Regions from separate parts of the Streptomyces sp. NPDC041796 genome, predicted to be linked through region 3. Evidence: riboswitches for the same ligand, from Rfam matches in the RefSeq annotation. Region 3 holds a riboswitch; each other region holds the start of a gene.
The links. A riboswitch is a leader RNA that binds a small molecule or an ion and turns the genes downstream of it on or off. The one in region 3 is predicted to bind cobalamin.
Positions count from the first base shown of each region.

Region 1: linked by a shared signal. The riboswitch ahead of ACZ6C1_RS04575 (ABC transporter substrate-binding protein) and the one ahead of ACZ6C1_RS05390 (energy-coupling factor ABC transporter permease) in region 3 are both predicted to bind cobalamin.
Region 2: linked by a shared signal. The riboswitch ahead of ACZ6C1_RS00860 (ribonucleoside-diphosphate reductase subunit alpha) and the one ahead of ACZ6C1_RS05390 (energy-coupling factor ABC transporter permease) in region 3 are both predicted to bind cobalamin.
Region 4: linked by a shared signal. The riboswitch ahead of cobN (cobaltochelatase subunit CobN) and the one ahead of ACZ6C1_RS05390 (energy-coupling factor ABC transporter permease) in region 3 are both predicted to bind cobalamin.

Region 1 covers NZ_JBVJAH010000002.1:270,302-274,008, forward strand. The annotation lists gene ACZ6C1_RS04565 (hypothetical protein) at 1-84, opposite strand, end outside; gene ACZ6C1_RS04570 (GlxA family transcriptional regulator) at 256-1,236, shown strand; cobalamin riboswitch at 1,227-1,408, shown strand; gene ACZ6C1_RS04575 (ABC transporter substrate-binding protein) at 1,439-2,530, shown strand; gene ACZ6C1_RS04580 (FecCD family ABC transporter permease) at 2,542-3,657, shown strand; gene ACZ6C1_RS04585 (ABC transporter ATP-binding protein) at 3,654-3,707, shown strand, end outside.
Region 2 covers NZ_JBVJAH010000001.1:187,677-191,383, reverse strand. The annotation lists gene ACZ6C1_RS00875 (carbon starvation CstA family protein) at 1-747, shown strand, start outside; gene ACZ6C1_RS00870 (YbdD/YjiX family protein) at 756-968, shown strand; gene ACZ6C1_RS00865 (GNAT family N-acetyltransferase) at 1,051-1,554, shown strand; cobalamin riboswitch at 1,608-1,730, shown strand; gene ACZ6C1_RS00860 (ribonucleoside-diphosphate reductase subunit alpha) at 1,869-3,707, shown strand, end outside.
Region 3 covers NZ_JBVJAH010000002.1:435,732-439,438, reverse strand. The annotation lists gene cbiQ (cobalt ECF transporter T component CbiQ) at 1-424, opposite strand, end outside; gene ACZ6C1_RS05395 (energy-coupling factor ABC transporter substrate-binding protein) at 430-837, opposite strand; gene ACZ6C1_RS05390 (energy-coupling factor ABC transporter permease) at 834-1,517, opposite strand; cobalamin riboswitch at 1,549-1,783, opposite strand; gene ACZ6C1_RS05385 (PTS-dependent dihydroxyacetone kinase phosphotransferase subunit DhaM) at 1,851-2,252, opposite strand; gene dhaL (dihydroxyacetone kinase subunit DhaL) at 2,249-2,863, opposite strand; gene dhaK (dihydroxyacetone kinase subunit DhaK) at 2,872-3,707, opposite strand, start outside.
Region 4 covers NZ_JBVJAH010000006.1:417,185-420,891, reverse strand. The annotation lists gene cobN (cobaltochelatase subunit CobN) at 1-1,837, opposite strand, end outside; cobalamin riboswitch at 1,874-2,006, opposite strand; gene ACZ6C1_RS15070 (cobalamin biosynthesis protein CobG) at 2,030-3,193, shown strand; gene ACZ6C1_RS15065 (precorrin-8X methylmutase) at 3,190-3,707, shown strand, end outside.

The DNA.
Region 1 (3,707 bases), 170 kb from region 3:
GTCACGGTCCGCACGGTCGGCGCGGTCGTTGCAGTCGTCGCGGTCGGCGCGGTCGGCGCGGTCGCGCGCGGAGTCGATCGTCATGGCGTCTCCCGAGGGTGAAGGCGGTCCGGGCTCCACTGTCCGGCACGTCGGATCCCTGCCGTACGGGGAGACGGGAACGATGTCCGCGACCTTGGGGTACCGGTCCTTCCGGCATAGGGTCGCCCCATGGGGGAACGGCGCACCGAGGAACGGTGCACGGCGGAACGGCACATGGTGGTGATCGGCTACGAAGCGGCCGAGTTGCTGGACATCGCGTGTGTGACCACGAGCCTGGCCATGGCCAACCGGCTCGGTGAACCGGCCCAGCCGTACCGGGTGAGCGTGGTCGGCCCGGGCGGCGCGCCGATCGTCTGCGACGGGGGGCTGAGCCTCGGGAGTCACCAGGCCCTCGAACGGCTGATCGGACCGCTCGACACGCTGATCGTCTCGGGCGGCGCCGGATTCGAGCGGGCGGCCGCCGACGCCCGGCTCGTGGGGCACGTCCGGCGGCTGGCCAGGGAGAGCCGGCGCGTGGCATCCGTCTGCACGGGAGCGAGCGTTCTGGCCGCCGCCGGACTGCTCGACGGGCGGCGCGCCACGACGCACTGGCGGTTCACCCCCCAGCTCGCCGCCCGCTACCCCCGGGTCGTCCTGGACCCCACGCCCATCTACGTACGGGACGGGAACGTGTACACGGCGGCGGGCATCACCAGCGCACTGGACCTCACCCTCGCGTTCATCGAGGAGGACCACGGCCCCGAACTGGCCCGCCAAGTGGCCCGCGACCTGGTCGTCTACCTGCAACGGCCGGGCAACCAGGCACAGATGAGCCTGTTCACCGCCGCTCCGCCGCCCCGCGACACACTGGTCCGCACACTCGTCGAGTACATCACCGCCCACCCCGACCACGATCTCGGCGCGGCGGCGCTGGCCGAGCGCGCCGGGGTGACCACGCGTCACCTCACCCGGCTGTTCACGGAACACCTCGGGCAGGCACCGGGCCGGTTCGTCCGCCTGGCCCGCACCGAGGCCGCCGCCCATCTCCTCGCGTCGACGACCCTGCCGATGGCGAGCGTGGCAGCCCGCTGCGGATTCGGCACCGCGGAGTCACTGCGCCAGGCGTTCACCAGCCGCTACGGAATTTCGCCGTCCCGCTACCGGGCCGCCCAGACCCGGCGGCCGGCCGGGGCGCGCTCCCCCCAGGAGACGTAGTATCAGCTGGTCATCACCGCGACGGGAGACAGGAAGCCGGTGCGATTCCGGCACGGTCCCGCCACTGTGACCGGGGAGTGGAACCTTCGAGAACGCCACCGCGCGCCGCGTGGGAAGGCAGGGGGAACGTCGATCCGGGAGTCAGGACACTGGCCTGTCGCGGGCCCGTTCCGAGGAGCGCGGACTCCCCAGGAGGCTTTACGTGTACGACGGCACCCACCGTCCCTTTTCTCCCCTCTCTTCCCCGTCGCCCGGCACACGGCACCACGCCGTCCCGCACCACGCCGTCCGGCGCCACGCCCTGCGGCGCCGGGCACTCGCCGTGGCCCTCTCCGCGGCGGTGTCGGCCGCCCTGCTGAGCGGCTGCGGCGCGAAGGGCACAACCGACGACCGAGGACCCGCGTCCACGTCCGCGAAGGGTTTCCCGGTCACGATCGACAACTGCGGCACCCGCACCACGTACGACGAACCGCCTTCCCGTGTCGTCACCATCCACCAGCATCCCGCGGAACTGATGCTCGCTCTCGGGCTGAAGGACCGGATGGTCGGCACCGCCTTCCCCGACTCGGCCGTCCTGCCCGCGTTCCGGAAGGACTTCGCGGCCGTGCCGGAACTCGCCGAGAAGGAGCCGTCGTTCGAAACCGTCCTGGAGGCCGAACCGGACTTCGTCTACGGCGGCTACGGAAGCGCGTTCGCCGAGAACGAGGGCCGGTCCCGCAAGGCGTTCGCCGACGCGGGCATCGACACCTACCTCAACCGTGAGTACTGCGGCCGGAAACAGGTGTCCATGAAGGACACGTACGACGAGATCCGCACCATCGGCAGGATCTTCGGCGTACCCGAGCGGGCCGACACGGTGGTGGCCGGGCTGCGGGATCGCGTCCGCAAGGCCGGAGACGCGGTCGAAGGCGCACCTGCGGTGCCGGTGTTCGTGTACGACAGCGGGGACAAGTCCGCGTTCACCGCGGGCGGGAAGAGCCTGGGTACGGAGATCATCAGGCTGGCCGGCGGGCGCAACGTCTTCTCGGACCTGGACGATGTCTTCGGCGACGTGTCCTGGGAGCAGGTGGTCGCACGTCGGCCCGAGGCGATCGCGATCTACGACTACCGTGGGGCCGGGAGCGTGGAGGAGAAGAAGAAGTTCCTGCTCTCCCAGCCCGCCCTGGCCGATGTGCCCGCCATCAGGAACAAGCGGTTCGTTGTGCTGCCGCTCACGGCGACGCTGGTCGGCGTCCGCGCCCCGTACGCGGTCGAGGACCTGGCCCGCGGGCTGCACCCGGAGCGCTTCCGGTGACGGACCGGGCCGTGGACGCCGCTCGGGTGCGCCGGCCGGGACGGCCGCCCGGACGAACGGGCGGGCGAACGGACAGGCGGACGTACGGGCTGACGTACGGACTGACCCTGGTGGTGCTCGGCGCTCTCCTCGTGGTCTCGGTCACGGCTGCGCTGGCCATCGGCTCGGTGCACGTGCCGCCCGGCCAGGTGTGGGGCATCGTGTCGCACGGACTGGGGGCCGACTGGGCGGAGCCGGGCTGGTCCCGCGCCCGCGAGACGATCGTCCTCGACGTCCGGGCGCCGCGCGTACTCCTCGGGGCGGTGACCGGCGCGGGTCTGGCCGTCGTGGGAACGGCCATGCAGGCCCTGGTGCGCAACCCGCTGGCGGAGCCGTATCTGCTGGGGGTGTCCTCGGGCGCGTCGCTGGGCGCCGTCACCGTGATCGTCGGGGGTTTCGGTCTCTTCGGTGCCGTGTCGCTGTCGGTGGCCGCGTTCGCCGGAGCCCTGCTGACCCTGCTGCTCGTCTACACCACGGCCCGGGCGGGTGGACGGATCACGTCCGTCCGGCTGGTGCTGTCGGGAGTCGCGGTCGCCTCGGTACTCACCGCCGTGACGGACCTGATGCTGCTGACCGCCGACCGGGGCAACCAGGCGCGTGAGGTGCTGGCCTGGACCCTCGGCGGTCTCGGTGGCGTGCGGTGGACCACGCTGTGGCTGCCGGCGGCCGCACTGCTGGTGGGCATCGGTGTGCTGCTGGTGCAGGCCCGCTCGTTGAACCTGCTGTTGGCGGGCGAGGAGGCCGCCACCACGATGGGGCTCGATGTGGCCCGCTTCCGCGCCCGGATGTTCGTCGTGCTGTCCCTGGTCACCGGCGTCCTCGTCGCGGCGACCGGGCCCATTGCTTTCGTCGGGCTGATACTGCCGCACATGGTGCGCCTCTTCGTCGGCGGTGACCACCGACGGGTGTTGCCGACGGCCGCGCTGGCCGGCGCGGTCTTCCTCGTCTGGGCCGATGTCGCCGCGCGTACGATCGCGGCGCCGATGGAGATTCCCGTCGGCGTCCTGACCGCGTTGTGCGGCGGGCCGTTCTTCCTGTGGCTGATGCGCCGGGACGCCCGGCGGAACACCGACCGAGGAGTGGCATGACCGCACACCACCTCGCCATCGAGGGCCTCGGCCTGACCGCCGGGGCCCAT
Region 2 (3,707 bases), on a different contig from region 3:
CTGGACGCCGGCACCCGCGTGGGCCGCTTCATGCTCCAGGACACACTCGGCAACCTCTACAAGCCGTTCAAGCAGGTGAGCTGGAAGCCGGGCGTCTGGTTCGCCAGCGCGGTCGTCGTCGGCGGCTGGGGCTACTTCCTCTGGGTGGGCGTGCACGACCCGCTGGGCGGCATCAACCAGCTCTTCCCGCTGTTCGGCATCGCCAACCAGCTCCTGGCCGCCGTGGCACTGGCCGTCTGCACCACCCTGCTCGTCAAGTCCGGCCGCCTGAAGTGGGCCTGGGTCACCGCGGTCCCGCTCGCCTGGGACGTGGCCGTCACGCTCACCGCGAGCTGGCAGAAGATCTTCTCGGCCGACCCCCGGGTGGGCTTCTTCGCCCAGCGGGACAAGTACCAGGCGGGCATCGACTCCGGGCAGGTGCTGCCCCCCGCGAAGTCGATGGACGACATGCACACCGTCGTCACCAACTCCACGGTCGACGGCGTCCTTTCCGCCCTCTTCGCCCTGCTCATCGTGGTGGTGATCGCCGACGCGGGACGGGTCTGCTTCAAGGCCGTCGCCAACCCCGACCAGGTGAAGCTCTCCGAGGTCCCGTACACCCCGTCCAGGCTGGTCGCTCCGGCCGGGCTGTTCCCCACGGCGGAGGAGAAGGCCGAACTGGTCGCGGCCGGGCTCGGCCCCGAGGGCGGCATCCGGAAGGAGGGCGGCACCGGTGAGGCGGTGCCGGCCGGGAGCGGCTCGAAGTGAGGCCCCCGGTGACCACGGGGGCGGGCGGCCGGCTGCGCCGGGCGGCGGGCTGGATCCGCTGGTACGTCCGCGAGGTGTCCGGTGAGGCCGCGTACGACACCTACGTCGCCCACGTCCGCTCCTGCGACCCGGACGCCGAGGTCATGACCCGCCGCGAGTTCGAGCGGCGGCGCACCGACGCGCTGGAGGCGGACCCCCGCGACGGGTTCCGCTGCTGCTGAGCGGGTGACGGCACGACGGGCCGCCGTGTTTCCGGGGACGGAAATGCGGCGGCCCGTCGCCGTACGCCTCCACACTCGGTCCATGGACATCACCATCAGGGCGGTACGGCCGGAGGAACACCAGGCGCTCGCCGAGGTCACGGCGCAGGCCTATCTCGGGGACGGGTTGCTGCCCTTCGGGGAGAGCGACGAGTACCTCATCGAGCTGCGGGACGTGGCCCGGCGGGCCGCCGAGGCGGAGGTGCTGGTCGCGGTCGGCGAGGACGAACGGGTGCTCGGCGGGGTGACGTTCGTGGCGGAGGGCGGCGCCCGGTGGGCCGAGCTCGCCCGGGTCGGGGAGGCGGAGCTCCGGATGCTGGCGGTGGCGCGGGAGGCGCGGCGGCGGGGCGCGGGCGAGGCGCTCGTACGGGCGTGTGTGGAGCGGGCGCGGGCGGTGGAGGGGTGTGCGCGGCTGGTGCTGTCCTGCCGGCAGTCCATGCGCGCGGCGCACCGGATCCACGAGCGGCTGGGGTTCGTGCGGACCCCGGAGAGGGACTGGGAGCCCCTTCCGGGCGTGACCCTCTTCACGTACGCGCTGGAGTTCTGAGGCACGGAAGACACAACATGTGGGGGGTGCCTCAACGGGCGCCCCCCACATGTATGCTCGTCCTCGCTGTCGCCGCAGGGGAATCCGGTGGAATTCCGGAACTGTCCCGCAACGGTGTGTTGGTGTGCCTTTGTGTACGTACGAGTCCGAAGACCTGCCGACAGCGCGCCCGGACCGTCCGGTTCGGGTGCCCAGACGTCCGGGCCTCGCGGAATGGGCCGGTGGACGCGGTGCTTTGCGCCCTGTGCCCGGGCGTGCCCGCTCCCCTGCCCGCGTTCGCGGCGGCCCCGAGCCGAGCGAGGGAGAGCCCCCACGTGACCATCGCGCCAGCCGATCCGGTTTCAGCGATCGAGAGCGACGGAAGCGACGGACCCGGGACCGTACTGCTGCGGACCCTGACCGACCTCACCGCCGATCTGCCCGACACCGACCCCGGCCGGGTCGCCGCCGCCGCGCTGCGCGGCCGGCACGCCGGTTCGGACGAGGCGGAGCTGCGCGAGCTCGCCACCGAGGCGGCCGCCGGTCTGATCGCCGAGGACCCGGCGTACTCCCGGCTCGCGGCGCGGCTGCTGACGCGGACCATCGCGGAGGAGGCGGCCGGGCAGGGCGCGGTGTCGTTCTCGGCGTCGGTGGCGGTGGGGCACCGCGAGGGTCTGATCGCGGACCGTACGGCCGCGTTCGTGTCGCTCCACGCGGACGGGATGGACGCGTTGGTCGACCCGGCGGGCGACGATCGGTTCGGCTACTTCGGGCTGCGGACGCTGTACTCGCGCTACCTGCTCCGGCACCCGATCACGCGCAAGGTGATCGAGACGCCGCAGCACTTCATGCTGCGGGTGGCGGCAGGGCTGGCGGAGGACGACTCCGTACGGGCGCTGGACGAGGTCGCGGCGCTGTACGGGCTGATGAGCCAGCTGGACTACCTGCCCTCCTCCCCCACGCTGTTCAACTCCGGTACACGCCACCCCCAGATGTCGTCGTGCTACCTGCTGGACTCGCCGCTGGACGAGCTGGACTCCATCTACGACCGCTACCACCAGGTGGCGCGGCTGTCGAAGCACGCGGGCGGCATCGGGCTGTCGTACTCCCGCATCCGGGCGCGCGGTTCACTGATCCGCGGCACCAACGGCCACTCCAACGGCATCGTGCCGTTCCTGAAGACGCTGGACGCCTCGGTCGCTGCCGTGAACCAGGGCGGGCGGCGCAAGGGCGCGGCGGCCGTGTACCTGGAGACGTGGCACGCGGACATCGAGGAGTTCCTGGAGCTGCGCGACAACACGGGCGAGGACGCCCGGCGTACGCACAACCTGAACCTGGCGCACTGGATCCCGGACGAGTTCATGCGCCGGGTCAACGCCGACGCCGAGTGGTCGCTGTTCTCGCCGGCCGACGTGCCGGAGCTGGTCGACCTGTGGGGCGACGAGTTCGACGCGGCCTACCGCGCCGCCGAGGCCAGGGGCCTGGCCCGCAAGACCATGCCGGCCCGTGACCTGTACGGCCGGATGATGCGGACCCTCGCGCAGACCGGCAACGGCTGGATGACGTTCAAGGACGCCTCGAACCGTACGGCCAACCAGACCGCCGAGCCGGGCCACACCGTCCACTCCTCCAACCTGTGCACCGAGATCCTCGAGGTGACGGACGACGGGGAGACCGCCGTCTGCAACCTGGGGTCGGTCAACCTCGGCTCGTTCGTGTCCGGCGGGGACATCGACTGGGAGCGGCTGGACGAGACCGTCCGTACGGCCGTCACGTTCCTCGACCGGGTCGTCGACATCAACTTCTATCCGACCGAGCAGGCCGGGCGCTCCAACGCCAGGTGGCGGCCCGTGGGCCTGGGCGCCATGGGCCTCCAGGACGTCTTCTTCAAGCTGAAGCTGCCGTTCGACTCCCCCGCGGCGCGCGCCCTGTCGACCCGTATCGCCGAGCGGATCATGCTGGCCGCGTACGAGGCGTCCGCCGACCTCGCCGAGCGCAACGGCCCGCTGCCGGCCTGGGAGAAGACCCGTACCGCGCGCGGGGTGCTGCACCCCGACCACTACGACGTGGAGCTCAACTGGCCCGAGCGGTGGGAGGCGCTGCGCGCCCGTATCGCCGAGGTCGGCATGCGCAACTCGCTGCTGCTGGCCATCGCGCCGACCGCGACGATCGCC
Region 3 (3,707 bases):
CCACCGGCGCCGGCACCCCCGCCCGCACCAGCCGCGGCAGCACGTCGGACACCGGCGTGGTGAACGCGAACAGCAGCACGCCCAGGGAGGCCGCCGACGTACGCAGCAGCAACCGCCCCGCGTGCACCGGTCCGTCCGGCGCGAGCGTGACGAACCCGTCCGGCCCGCCGACCTGGAACAGCAGCGGCACCGCGCCCGTCACACAGAAACCGAGCGGGATGCGCCACGCCCGCCACAGCTGACGTGCCGCGACCCCGGCCGGGCCGAGCAGCACCACGAGGGTCGCGGCGGCGACGAGTACGGCCCCCGGCCAGGGCGGCAGGCACACGGCCAGCGCCGTCAGCCCGAAGCCCAGGGCGGCCTTCTCGCACGGATGGCGGCGGCGCCAGCGGCTGCTGTGCGCCGCCGCGTCGATCGGCAGCACGGCGGCTAGGCGGAGGCGCGCGACGCGTCGGCGCCCGAGGGCCCCGCTTCCGAGGGCCCCGCTTCCGAGGGCTCCGTCCCCGGGACGTCCCCGCCCGGCGCCCCGGCGCGGGCGCGAGCCTCGCCCTGCCGACGGCCGCGCCGCAGACCGAAGTAGTAGGCCAGCACCCCGGCGCCGAGGGCGGCCTGGAGGGAGAACAGCGCCGACTCGATCTCACCGGACGGCGGCTCGTACAGCGGGCTGAACCACGGCTTGTAGTCCGGGTGCGACTCGGTGATGGCCGTCTCGGCCTGCCCGTCGGCACCCGTGAACGGCTCCTCCTTGTGGTCGCCCATCCCCAGCGCCAGCGGCAGGACGGCGAGCGCGACCACGACGAGCAGCAGCAGCGTATTGATCCTGGCGTTACGGCTCATCGGGCCACGGCCTCCTTCTTCACGGACACGACACCGAGCCGGGCCAGATCACCCTTGCTGGACTGCATCAGCAGCCGCATCACCAGCACGGTCAGCAGACCCTCGCTGACGGCCAGCGGAATCTGGGTGACGGCGAAGATCCCGCCGAACTTCGCCAGCGCCCCGACGACACCGCTGCTGGGGTCCGGGAACGCCAGCGCCAGCTGCACGCTGGTGACGCAGTACGTCGACAGGTCGGCCACGAACGCCCCGAAGAACACGCTCACCATCAGCGGCACGTCGAAGCGGCGCAGCAGCCAGTACACGCCGAAACCGGCCCACGGACCGACGATCGCCATCGAGAACGCGTTCGCGCCCAGCGTCGTCAGGCCCCCGTGCGCCAGCAGCAGCGCCTGGAAGAGCAGGGTGATGGTGCCGAGGACCGCCATGATCGGTGGCCGGAACAGGATCGCGCCCAGGCCGGTGCCGGTCGGGTGGGAGCAACTCCCGGTGACCGAGGGGATTTTCAGGGCGGACAGGACAAAAGTGAAGGCACCGGACGCGCCGAGCAGGAGAGTCGATTCGGGATTCGCCTTGACCTCGCGGGTCAGCGAACGAACGCCATGGGCGACGAAGGGAGCGGCGGCGACGGTCCAGGCGACCGCGTGCGCGGGGGGCAAATAGCCCTCGGCGATATGCATGATGTGGGGAGACCCTCTCCAGCACCTCGTGGATGGACAACGCGCCCTGGCCGGTCTCCTGGCTGACGGGAGGGGGTCCGGGGGTGTCCCCCCCGGACGACGTGCCGCCGCGACTCCGCCTTCCCGGACACCGCGGTCTCCCGCGGCGTTCCAGTGGCTTCCAGGGGTGGATTCCCCGGGAGTGGAGCCGGACTTCCCGATCACAGTGGCGAGGGCCGCACCGGTACCGCACCGGTTTCCCGTACACCAAGGCCCTGCGACAGTAGTGCGTTGACCAGGTACATCACAACCCGCGCGTCGGTGCGCGGCCCGGCTCCACCCCGTGGGCGCGCCTCACTCCTTGCGGTATCCGTACGCCTCGGACGCTGCCCGCACCACCGCGTCCAGATCCCCTCCCGCGGACGCGGTGACCACCGCCGCCACGGCGCCCTCCACGAACGGCGCGTCCACCAGACGCGTCCCCCCGGGGAGTTCGTCGCCCTCCGCGAGCAGGGCCTTCACCGTCAGGACGGCGCTGCCGAGGTCCACCAGGACGGCCACCCCCGCCCCGCCGTCGACGGCCGCCGCCGCCCGTGTGATCAGCTCCGCGCTGGTGCCGAGACCACCGTCCGGAGTGCCGCCCGCCGCCGCCACCGGCGCGGTCCCGCCACCGGCGAGGCCCCGGGCCAGCTCGGCGACCGAGGACGCGACGGCCGCGCTGTGCGAGACCAGCACGACGCCCACCCGCGCGCTCACCGAGCCCCCTCGGCGTCGGCGAGCGCCGCGATCAGCAGCGCCGAGGACGTCGCGCCCGGGTCCTGGTGACCGACGCTCCGCTCACCGAGATAGCTGGCCCGGCCCTTGCGCGCCCGCATCGGTACGGTCGCGAGGGCGCCCTGGTCCGCCGCCTCCGCCGCCGCCGCGAACGACGCACCGAGCGACTCGGCCAGCGCCTCGACGGCCGGCTCCAGCGCGTCCAGCATCGTCTTGTCCCCGGCCTTCGCCCCGCCGAGCTGCGCCACCGCCGCCACGCCCACCCGCAGCGCCTCCGCAAGCTGCACGGGCGCCACCTCGGCGGCGTCGCCCAGCGCCTTGCCGGTGCGCCGCAGCAGCGTCCCGTACAAAGGCCCCGACGCGCCGCCGACCGTCGAGATCAGCTGCTGCCCCGCGAGCCTGAGCACGGCCCCCGGCGTCATGGCCGTACCGCCCTCCAGGGCCTTGACCACCGCGGCGAAACCGCGCTGCAGATTGGCACCGTGGTCCGCGTCACCGATCGCCGAGTCGAGCTCGGTGAGCCGGTCCGCCTCCCGGTCCACGGATGCGGCCACGCCGGTCATCCAGCGCCGGAAGAACTCCGCGTCAAGCATCACGGGCCTCACATTCCCCACCGCAGGGCGGCCGTCCGCACCGGCGCGTCCCACAGTCGCAGCAGTTCCTCGTCCACCTGACACAGGGTCACCGAGCACCCGGCCATGTCGAGCGAGGTCACGTAATTGCCGACGAGCGTACGGGCCACGGAGACGCCCCGCTCGCCCAGCACCCGCTGGACCTCGGCATTGAACCCGTACAGCTCCAGCAACGGCGTCGCACCCATGCCGTTGACCAGCACCAGCACCGGACCGCTCGGCCCGAGGTCCTCCAGGACGGCGTCCACCGCCAAGTCGGCGATCTCGCCCGAGGTCATCATGGGGCGCCGCTCCCGCCCGGGCTCCCCATGGATGCCGATGCCCAACTCCAGTTCACCCGGGGGCAGATCGAACGTCGGGCTGCCCTTCGCGGGCGTGGTGCACGCGCTCAGCGCCACACCGAAACTGCGCGAACCCGCGTTCACCCGCCGGGCGATCGCCTCCACCCGCTCCAGGGGCGCCCCCTCCTCGGCGGCCGCACCGGCGATCTTCTCCACGAAGAGCGTGGCCCCGGTCCCGCGCCGCCCCGCCGTGAACGTGCTGTCGGACACGGCCACGTCGTCGTCCACGAGGACCTTGGCGACCCGCACGCCCTCGTCCTCGGCGAGCTCGGCCGCCATCTCGAAGTTCAGCACGTCCCCGGTGTAGTTCTTGACGACGAACAGCACCCCGTGCCCACTGTCCACGGCGGCCGCCGCCCGCACCATCTGGTCGGGAACGGGTGACGTGAAGACCTCGCCCGGACAGGCCGCCGCCAGCATTCCGGGCCCGACGAACCCGGCGTGCAGCGGTTCGTGCCCGGATC
Region 4 (3,707 bases), on a different contig from region 3:
GCAGCTTGGACGGGTCCATGGAGGAGATCTGCGCGTACTCGTCGAGCAGCTGCTCCAGGCGGGTGATGTCGCCGTACGACTCGGCACGGGCCATCGGCGGCACCAGGTGGTCGACGAGCGTGGCGTGGACGCGCCGCTTGGCCTGGGTGCCCTCGCCCGGGTCGTTCACCAGGAACGGGTAGACCAGCGGGATGTCGCCGAGGGCGGCGTCGGGGCCGCAGGCGGCGGACAGGCCGGCGTTCTTGCCGGGCAGCCACTCCAGGTTGCCGTGCTTGCCCAGGTGGACCATGGCGTCGGCGCCGAAACCGCCGTCCTCCGCCCGGGCCGCGATCCAGCGGTAGGCGGCCAGGTAGTGGTGCGAGGGCGGCAGGTCGGGGTCGTGGTAGATCGCGATCGGGTTCTCACCGAAGCCGCGCGGCGGCTGGATGAGGATGAGGAGGTTCCCGCGGCGCAGGGCGGCGAGGACGATGTCGCCCTCCGGGTTGCGCGAGCGGTCCAGGAACATCTCGCCGGGCGGCGGGCCCCAGTGTTCCTCGACCTGGTCGCGCAGCTCCTGCGGCAGGGCGGAGTACCAGCGCTTGTAGTCGGCGGCCGGGATGCGGACCGGGTTGCGGGCGAGCTGCTCCTCGGTGAGCCAGTCCTGGTCGTGGCCGCCCGCCTCGATGAGGGCGTAGATCAGCTCGTCGCCGTCACCGGACGCGAGGCCCGGCACCTCCTCGGTGCCGAAGTCGTAGCCCTCCTCACGCAGCCGCCGCAGCAGGGCGACGGCCGAGGCGGGGGTGTCGAGGCCGACGGCGTTGCCGATGCGGGAGTGCTTGGTGGGGTACGCGGAGAGGACCAGCGCCAGGCGCTTGTCGGCGTTCGGGATGTGACGCAGCCGGGCGTGGCGTACGGCGATCCCGGCGACGCGGGCGGCGCGCTCGGTGTCGGCGACGTACGCGGGCAGGCCGTCGGCGTCGATCTCCTTGAAGGAGAACGGCACGGTGATGAGCCGGCCGTCGAACTCGGGGACGGCGACCTGGCTGGCGGCGTCCAGCGGGGACAGCCCCTCGTCGTTCTCCTCCCAGGCGGAGCGTGAGCCGGTCAGGCACAGCGCCTGGAGGATGGGGACGTCGAGGGCGGCGAGCGCGCCCGCGTCCCAGGCCTCCTCGTCACCGCCCGCCTGGGCCTCGGCGGGCTTGGTGCCGCCGGCGGCGAGGACGGTGGTGATGACGGCGTCGGCCATCCGCAGGTTCTCGACGAGCTCCGGCTCGGGGGCGCGGAGCGATGCCACGTACAGGGGGAGGGCCTGGCCTCCGGCGTCCTCGATGGCGTCGCAGAGGGTGTGGATGAAGGCGGTGTTCCCGCTCATGTGGTGGGCGCGGTAGTACAGCACGGCGACCGTGGGGCCCGTGGTGTTCTGCGCGGTCCGCTCCAGCGGGCCCCAGGTGGGGGCGGCGGCCGGGGGTTCGAAACCGTGGCCGGTGAGCAGGACGGTGTCGGAGAGGAAACGGGCGAGTTGTTCCAGGTTGCCCGGTCCGCCGTGGGCCAGGTAGGCGTGCGCCTCGGCCGCGATGCCGATCGGGACGGTGGAGGTCTCCATCAGCTGGGCGTCGGGCGCCTGTTCGCCGGTGAGGACGACGAGCGGCTTACCGGTCTCGCGGAGCGTGTACAGGCCCTCCTCCCAGGCGCGGATGCCGCCGAGGAGGCGTACGACGACGAGGTCGGCGCCGTCGAGCAGGGCGTCCAGGTCGTCCAGGGGGAGCCGGGCGGGGTTGGCGAAGCGGTACTCGACGGGCCCGCCGGCCGCACGGGCGCTCAGCAGGTCCGTGTCGGAGTGCGACAGCAACAGGATCATGGCGTGCGCAGGCCTTCCTCGGGGTGTCCGCGCCCCGGGTGTTCGTAGGACGGCGGGAGTTCCTGACTTACCGGACCTTTCGGGTTCGGCTCACAGTGGCGGGACCGCGCCGGAATCTCACCGGGCTTCCTCCCTAGGGCCCTGGGACCCTGTGCCGTCTGCATAGTAGAGGCTGCGCGTATGCTCGCCGCCATGCCGCCCAGCTCACCAAAGCCCCAGGACCGGGGCGAAGCTCACATACGGGACCGCGGTGACGCCTGCCCGGGTGCGCTGCGGCTGCACCAGGCCGACGACGGCGCCCTGGCCCGCCTCCGCCTCCCCACCGGAGTGCTGACTCCCCGTCAAGTTCGGTTGCTCGCCGACGCGTCGGACCGGCTGGGCGACGGGCACCTCTCCCTCACCTCGCGCGGCAACCTCGAACTGCGGGGACTCGGCGAAGGCTGCGGGCTCGGACTGGCGGACCTACTGCGGGATGCGGGCCTCCTCCCCTCCGAACGGCACGAACGCGTACGGAACATGGTGGTCTCACCGCTCGCCGGACCCGACGTGCAGGCCTGGGCCGCGCGCCTGGACGAGCTCCTGTGCGCCGAGGAGTGGACGACCGAACTGTCCGGCCGCTTCCTCTTCGCCGTGGACGACGGACGGGGCGATGTGGCGGCCCTGTCCCCCGATGTGACGTTGCTCGCAGCCCCGGACGGGCCGCTGCTGCGGATCGCGGAGCGGACGTACCGCGTGGCCGCCGCCGACGCGCCCCGCGCCGCGCTCACGGCGGCCGGGGCGTTCCTCGCCGCCGCCCGCGCGGCGGGCACGGGCGCCTGGCGGATACGGGAGCTGCCGCCGGGGCAGGACGTGGACGTGACGGGACACCTGCGGGCGGCCGGCATCGCGGCACAGCCCGTACCGGACTTCGTGTGCGCGACGAGCGGACCGCCCGCGCCCGGGGTGACCGGCGACGGCGCGGTCTGCGTCCTCGCCCGCCTCGGCCGGGTGACCTCGGCCCAGTTCCGGGCCCTGCTGCCCGCCGAGGAGGTACGCGTCACCCCGTGGCGCGGCTTCGTGCTGCCCGGCTTCACCGACCGGGCCACGGCCGAGGAACGGCTGGGCACCCTCGGTGAGGCCGGGTTCCTCACCCGTACCGACTCCCCCTGGATCGGCGTCACCGCCTGCACCGGACGCCCCGGCTGCACCAAGTCCCTGTCCGACGTACGGGCCGACGCACGGCCCCGCGAGGGTGCGCTGCCCGTCCACTGGTCGGGGTGCGCCCGCCGCTGCGGCCACCCGCACGGCACGTGGACCGACATGGTGGCGACCGGCGAAGGCGCGTACCAGATGACCGTACAAGGACCGACGAGATGAGCGAGAGCAGAGTGTTCGACTACGAGAAGGACGGGGCGGAGATCTACCGCCAGTCCTTTGCCACGATCCGCGCCGAGGCGGATCTCGCGGACCTGCCGGCCGACGTCGGCCAGGTCGCCGTGCGGATGATCCACGCCTGCGGCATGGTCGACCTCGTCCGCGACCTGGCGTACACGCCGGACGTGGTGGCCCGCGCCCGCGAGGCGCTGCGCGCCGGCGCGCCGATCCTGTGCGACGCGCAGATGGTCGCCAGCGGTGTCACGCGCAAGCGGCTGCCCGCCGACAACGACGTGATCTGCACCCTCTCCGACCCGTCCGTTCCGGCGCTCGCCGCCGAGCTCGGCACCACCCGCAGCGCCGCCGCGCTGGAGCTGTGGCGCGACCGCCTCGAAGGGGCGGTCGTCGCGGTCGGCAACGCCCCGACCGCGCTGTTCCGCCTCCTGGAGATGATCGAGGCGGGCGCCCCGCGCCCGGCGGCCGTGATCGGCATACCGGTCGGGTTCATCGGCGCGGC